DNA from 2 places in the Pseudomonas entomophila genome. Region 2 is predicted to be linked to the other one. Evidence: predicted binding sites of a transcription regulator. Region 2 holds the regulator's gene; the other holds the start of a gene.
What was found. Region 2 encodes sigma-54, which starts transcription at its own class of promoters, with help from an activator protein. Its sites were predicted from a motif close to ANTGGCATNNANNTTGCTNT; they were not measured.
Positions count from the first base shown of each region.

Region 1 (3,408 bases), 2.9 Mb from region 2:
ACTTGGTGTTGACCTCGACATAGACCTTGTTGTCTTCCAGGGTGCTGGTGCGCACGTTCAGCAGCGCCGATGTGCTGATCACCTTGGGTTTTCCGTTGGGGTCGACGGCCTGGCCGCTGGCGTCGAGCACCTGCACCTGGCCCGCTTCGAGCAGCAGGTAGCGCCCGCCCGCAGGCAGGTAGTCCTCGTCATCGGGTGTCAGCGCGATCCGCGCATCCTGGCCGAACTCGGCAATGCCGCTGACCTTGAGTACGGGCGTGGCCGGGTTGGTCTCGTCACCAAGCTCCATGCCCAGCGAAGAGTGGTCGGCAACTCGCAGGTTGCCGACCAGGTTGGTGTGCAGGCTGCTCAGGCTGAAGGTGATTGGTGGCTCGTCGGCGCTGCCGATCTCGAGCCAGCCGCCATTGCGCAAGCGGATGTTGCCTTGGTCGGGATAGTTCGCGCCAAACCTGGCATTACCTTCGACTTCGATGTTGGCCAGGCCATTGAGGTCGCCCAGGATGTCGCTGCCCTCGCGCATGATCAGCTCCACCGGGCGGTTGCTGGTGGTGGCGTCGACAGCCACCTTGGACCAGATCTTGCCGCTGTTGAAGATGTTCAGGTCGCCGTTGGCCTTGTACTGCGGCTGCAGGCCCGGGCCGTCGTAGGCGACGTTGCCGACCTTGATTGCGATGTTGCCGGCGGTGATCTGCCCGGTGTTGACCACATGGCTGCCAATGCTGCCGACCAAGGTGGTGCCGTCGAGATTGATGCCGATCGAATCCTGCGCCCCGATGTAGAGCAGGCCGTTGTTGGTTACCCCGGCCAGGACGCTGCCGGTGGTGGCGTCGATGGCGATTGCGCTGGGGCCGACGACGTGGATTTCACCATGGTTGATGACTCGGCCTTCGAGGCTTGCACCGGCCAGGTTGATGCCGCGCGATTGCGTGCCGTTGCTGGCGATGCGTGCACCGTTGGCATTGATCAGATCGCCGTTGATGACCGTGCGGCCGCCATTGCGAGAGGCCAGGTCGATGCCGAACTTTGGTGCGTCTGCAAGCGCATACGACAATTCGCTTCCCGCCTGAAGCAGCCCTTCGTTGACCAGATCGCCGTCGAGCGTGGTCGCGCTGATCTTCAGGGCGGAGCCTCCCGCGCTAGTGGTCTTCACGACGCCGCGGTTATAGAAATAGCCAGCCAGTTCGCTGTCGGCAATGCGGATGCCGTCGACCCTGGTCGTCAAACTGTAGGTGTTGCCCTTGGTGGCGTTGATCGCGCTGTCGAAAACCAGGTCGCCCATCACCTTGGCATTGGCCAGGTCGATGGCGGTGCGGCTGATGTCGCTGAAGCTCCCGGTGAACTTGAGGTCGTCGCCGTAAGTCTGGTGCTGGCTGTTGTAGCCGGCGTCCGTCAGGGTGATGGTCTGTGGCGCGGGTACAGCCAGGGCTGGCAGTGGGCTGGCACTGATGGTCAGGGCCAGCAGGGTCTTGCGGAAGGTGGGCGCGGGCACGTTTCGTTCCTTGGAAATCGTCTTGAAGAGCGGCGCGCATCCAGGCGTGGCGTGAGACCTTGTGTTGCTCACGGGGAGGTGCTTTCAGCACGCCTCTGCGCGGGGAGCGCATGCTATCCCAGGTAGTGGCACATTGACACTTTTGTTTGACGTCAAATTTTTGGTTTGCCGCTTTTGCCGCCTGCTATTTGCCGCTTGCACGCCGCGAGGCGGAAGCACTTTGCCGCTTTTCTGGCAGCCTGGGAGGGTGGCGGTGGGCGAGAAGCCAGCATTCATGAGGGGTTTGCTGGTTGGCACAACCCTTGCTAAAGCTTTGCCAACGCAACTCTGGTCAACCTTCGAAGGTTTCCCCGACATGAGCATCAGCTTCGACAACGCGCTCGGCATCCACGAAAAGGCATTGGGCTTCCGCGCCCAGCGTGCCGAGGTGCTGGCCAACAACATCGCCAACGCCGACACGCCCAACTACAAGGCGCGTGACATGGACTTCTCGTCGGTGCTCGCCGCCGAGGCGGACAAGCAGCAGAAGGGGCGCATCGCCCTCGACCGTACCAACAGCCGTCACATCGAGGCCGAAGGTCTGGCGATGGCTGACGACACGCTGCAGTACCGTACGCCGATGCAGCCGTCGATCGACCAGAACACCGTGGACGCCCAGATGGAGCAGTCGAACTACGCCGAGAACGCCGTCGGCTTCCAGGCCAGCTTCACCCTGCTCAACAGTAAATTCAAAGGGCTGGTCGCAGCCCTGCGCGGAGAGTGACCATGTCCCTTGCCAGTGTCTTCAATATCGCCGGTAGCGGCATGAGCGCGCAGAACACGCGCCTGAACACCGTTGCCTCGAACATCGCCAACGCCGAGACCGTCTCGTCGAGCATCGACCAGACCTACCGTGCCCGGCACCCGGTATTCGCCACCACCTTCCAGCAGGCCCAGGGCGGCGTCGGCCAGTCGCTGTTCGAGGACCAGGGTGAGGCGGGGCAGGGCGTGCAGGTCAAGGGCATCATCGAGGACCAGAGCAACCTCGAGGCGCGCTACGAGCCGAACCACCCGGCGGCGAACAAGGATGGTTACGTCTACTACCCCAATGTCAACGTGGTCGAGGAGATGGCCGACATGATCTCCGCAAGCCGTGCGTTCCAGACCAACGCCGAGCTGATGAACACCGCCAAGACCATGATGCAGAAAGTGCTGACCCTGGGTCAGTGATAAGGATACCGGACCATGGCAGTCGATAGCGCAACTGGCGTGAACCTCAATGATGTCCTGAAGAACTCGGGCGTCAGCGACGGCACGACCAAGAAGCCCACCACCGAGAAGACCGACAAGAACGCCCTGGGCAAGGATGCGTTCCTGCAGTTGTTGGTCACCCAGATGAAGCACCAGAACCCGCTGGATCCGCAGGATAACGGCGAGTTCGTGGCCCAGCTGGCGCAGTTCAGCAGCCTGGAGGGGATCCAGACCCTCAACAGCTCGGTCAACTCGATCATCACCGGCATGGGCTCGTCCCAGGCGCTGCAGGCCTCGTCCCTGGTCGGGCGTTCGGTGATCGTGCAGAACGAGAAGGCCATGGTCGACACCACCAAGAGCTTCACCGGCCAGGTGGTCGTGCCGCAGAACATCACCGAGGGCAAGGTCACCATCAAGGACAAGGATGGCAACGTGGTCAAGACCATCCAGTTGGGCGAGCAGAAGAAGGGCAACGCCGACTTCATCTGGGACGGCACCAACGACAAGGGCGAGAAGCTCAGCCCGGGCAACTACACCTTCACCGCCACCACCATGGTCGATGGCAAGGCGGCGACCATGTACACGCTGCTGCCGGCCACGGTGAACAGCGTCAGCTTCCAGAACGGCGGCGAGATGATGCTCAACCTTGCCGGTATCGGCAAGCTGGGTATCTCCAAAGTACAAACCAT
Region 1 covers NZ_CP063832.1:2,639,155-2,642,562, reverse strand. The annotation lists gene IM733_RS11465 (autotransporter outer membrane beta-barrel domain-containing protein) at 1-1,489, opposite strand, end outside; gene flgB (flagellar basal body rod protein FlgB) at 1,845-2,252, shown strand; gene flgC (flagellar basal body rod protein FlgC) at 2,255-2,698, shown strand; gene flgD (flagellar hook assembly protein FlgD) at 2,714-3,408, shown strand, end outside.
Region 1: a site for sigma-54 is predicted at 1,779-1,798, ahead of flgB (flagellar basal body rod protein FlgB). Genes of this name have one in related genera too.

Region 2 (3,408 bases):
ATTTGAAAGAAGGCAGGATGGACCTGCTCTCTAACGTAAGAGGACAGTATGAGGCTCGTTAAAACCATCCCCCTTCTGCTCAGCCTGGGCGTTGCACTGGGAAGCGCGAGCGCCTTCGCCCTGCCGAACGATCGTGACCAGCCGATCCGCATCCAGGCGGACAACGCCCACCTGGACGACAAGCAGGGCGTGGCCACCTATACCGGCGATGTGATCATCACCCAAGGTTCGATGATGATCAAAGGCAATACCGTGACCATGACCCGCGCCGCCTCCGGCGACATCGACGTGGTCACCTCGGTGGGCAACCTGGCCTATTTCGAGCAGCAGCAGAGCGCCGCCAAACCCGACAAGATGAAAGGTTGGGCCGTGACCATCCAGTACCAGGCGCAGAAAGACTTGGTGATCCTCACCGACCGCGCCAAGGTCGAGAACGAAGGCAACACCACCGAAGGCGAGAAGATCGTCTACAACACCAAGACTCAGGTGGCGACCGCCGGTCGCGGTGGCAATGTGACTGCACCACGTCAGCGCATCGACATGGTCATTCAACCGAAGAAAAAGGCCGAGTAAATGGCAACCCTCAAAGCCCAGCACCTGGCCAAGAGCTACAAGGGCAGGCAGGTCGTTCGCGACGTCAGCCTGTCCATCGACAGCGGCCAGATCGTCGGCTTGCTCGGCCCCAACGGCGCCGGCAAGACCACCTGCTTCTACATGATCGTAGGCCTGGTCCAGGCGGATCAGGGCCGCGTCCTGATCGACAGCCTCGACGTCAGCCACCAGCCCATGCATGGCCGCGCGCAAGCGGGTATCGGCTACCTGCCGCAGGAAGCCTCGATCTTCCGCAAGCTGTCGGTGGCCGACAACATCATGGCCATCCTCGAGACCCGCAAGGACCTCGACCGCGACGGCCGGCGCAAGGAGCTGGAAAGCCTGCTACAGGAGTTCCACATCAGCCACATCCGCGACAACCTGGGCATGAGCCTGTCCGGTGGCGAACGCCGCCGTGTCGAAATCGCCCGCGCCCTGGCCACCGCACCCAAGTTCATCCTGCTGGACGAACCTTTTGCCGGCGTCGACCCGATCTCCGTGGGCGACATCAAGCAGATCATCCATCACCTCAAGAACAAGGGTATCGGTGTACTGATCACCGACCACAACGTTCGTGAAACGCTGGACATCTGCGAGACCGCCTACATCGTCAACGACGGCCAGTTGATCGCCGAAGGCGATGCCGAGACCATCCTGGCCAACCAGTTGGTCAAGGAAGTCTACCTGGGCCACGAGTTCCGCCTCTGATCCTGGGCCTGCCCGGAGCACTGGCGAACACGCCCGGGACGGGCTTAAGTGTAACAGTGCTCTAGGCAAACGCTGCAATTTCAGGCATATAACTTGCTTAAAATCGGCGCCCAAGCGCCCTACGTAGTGGATGGCGCATGTGCGCCGGCGAACAAGGTATTAAGCCCCTGCCATGAAACCATCGCTCGTCCTAAAAATGGGCCAGCAACTGACGATGACCCCGCAGTTGCAACAGGCCATCCGTCTGCTTCAGCTCTCCACCCTGGACCTTCAGCAGGAAATCCAGGAAGCGCTGGAATCCAACCCGATGCTCGAACGTCAGGAAGACGGCGACGACTTCGACAACAGCGACCCGATGGCGGACAACGCCGAGAACAAACCGGCCGCCGAAGTCCAGGACAACAGTTTCCAGGAAACCACCAGCAGCAGCGCGGAAACCCTGGAAGATGGCGAATGGGCCGAACGAATCCCCAACGAGCTGCCGGTCGACACGGCCTGGGAAGACATCTACCAGACCAGCGCCAGCAGCCTCCCCAGCAATGACGACGACGAGTGGGACTTCACCACCCGTACCTCGGTCGGCGAGAGCCTGCAAAGCCACCTGTTGTGGCAGCTGAACCTGGCGCCGATGTCCGACACCGACCGCCTGATCGCAGTCACCCTGATCGACAGTATCAACGAGCAAGGCTATCTCGAAGATACGCTCGACGAGATCTGCGCCGGCTTCGACCCGGAGCTCGATATCGAGCTGGATGAGGTCGAGGCGGTATTGCACCGCATCCAGCAGTTCGAACCCGCCGGCATCGGCGCCCGATCGCTGGGTGAGTGCCTGCTGCTGCAATTGCGCCAGCTGCCGGCCTCGACACCCTGGATGAGCGAAGCTCAGCGCCTGGTCACCGACTTCATCGACCTGCTCGGTAGCCGTGACTACAGCCAGCTGATGCGCCGCATGAAGCTCAAGGAAGACGAACTGCGCCAGGTCATCGAACTGGTGCAGACACTCAACCCGCGCCCCGGCTCGCAGATCGAGTCCAGCGAGCCTGAATACGTGGTTCCGGACGTCATCGTGCGCAAGGACAGCGAGCGCTGGCTGGTCGAGCTCAACCAGGAAGCTATCCCGCGCCTGCGCGTCAACCCGCAGTACGCCGGGTTCGTCCGCCGCGCCGACACCAGCGCCGACAACACCTTCATGCGCAACCAGTTGCAGGAGGCACGCTGGTTCATCAAGAGCCTGCAAAGCCGCAATGAGACACTGATGAAGGTGGCAACGCAGATCGTCGAGCATCAGCGCGGCTTCCTCGACCATGGCGACGAGGCCATGAAGCCCCTGGTGCTGCATGACATTGCCGAAGCCGTGGGCATGCACGAGTCGACCATTTCCCGGGTCACCACCCAGAAGTACATGCACACGCCGCGTGGCATCTACGAACTGAAATACTTTTTCTCGAGCCACGTGAGCACCGCTGAAGGCGGCGAATGCTCGTCCACGGCGATCCGCGCGATCATCAAGAAACTGGTGGCGGCGGAAAATCAGAAAAAGCCATTGAGTGACAGCAAGATCGCTGGTTTACTGGAGGCACAAGGCATCCAGGTAGCCCGTCGCACCGTCGCCAAGTACCGCGAGTCGTTGGGAATCGCCCCATCGAGCGAGCGCAAGCGACTGATGTAGCCCCGGGATGTGCCACAGCGTTTCAGTGGCAGGTGCAATACCTGCCTCTTTATGCACGGGCAACAAAGGAGAAGCTGTATGCAAGTCAACATCAGTGGACAGCATGTAGAAGTCACCCAACCACTGCGCGATTACGTGCTTGAAAAGCTCGCCCGGGTGGAGGGTCATTTCGACAAGATCACCAACGCAACGGTGATCATGAAAGTCGAGAAACTACAGCAGAAGGTTGAAGCCACACTCCAGATACCCGGTGGCGAAGTGGTCGCCAACGCCGAACACCAAGACATGTATGCAGCGATCGACGCCCTGGCAGACAAGCTCGACCGCCAACTGAAAAAACACAAGGAAAAACAGCAAAGCCTGCTGCAAGGTGCAGCCGCCCGCTGATCCCCTCATCCATGATCCGACTTGAAACCATCCTGACCCCCGGCCGTTCCCTC
Region 2 covers NZ_CP063832.1:5,524,403-5,527,810, reverse strand. The annotation lists gene lptC (LPS export ABC transporter periplasmic protein LptC) at 1-62, shown strand, start outside; gene lptA (lipopolysaccharide transport periplasmic protein LptA) at 49-573, shown strand; gene lptB (LPS export ABC transporter ATP-binding protein) at 574-1,299, shown strand; gene IM733_RS24505 (RNA polymerase factor sigma-54) at 1,472-2,968, shown strand; gene hpf (ribosome hibernation-promoting factor, HPF/YfiA family) at 3,047-3,355, shown strand; gene ptsN (PTS IIA-like nitrogen regulatory protein PtsN) at 3,367-3,408, shown strand, end outside.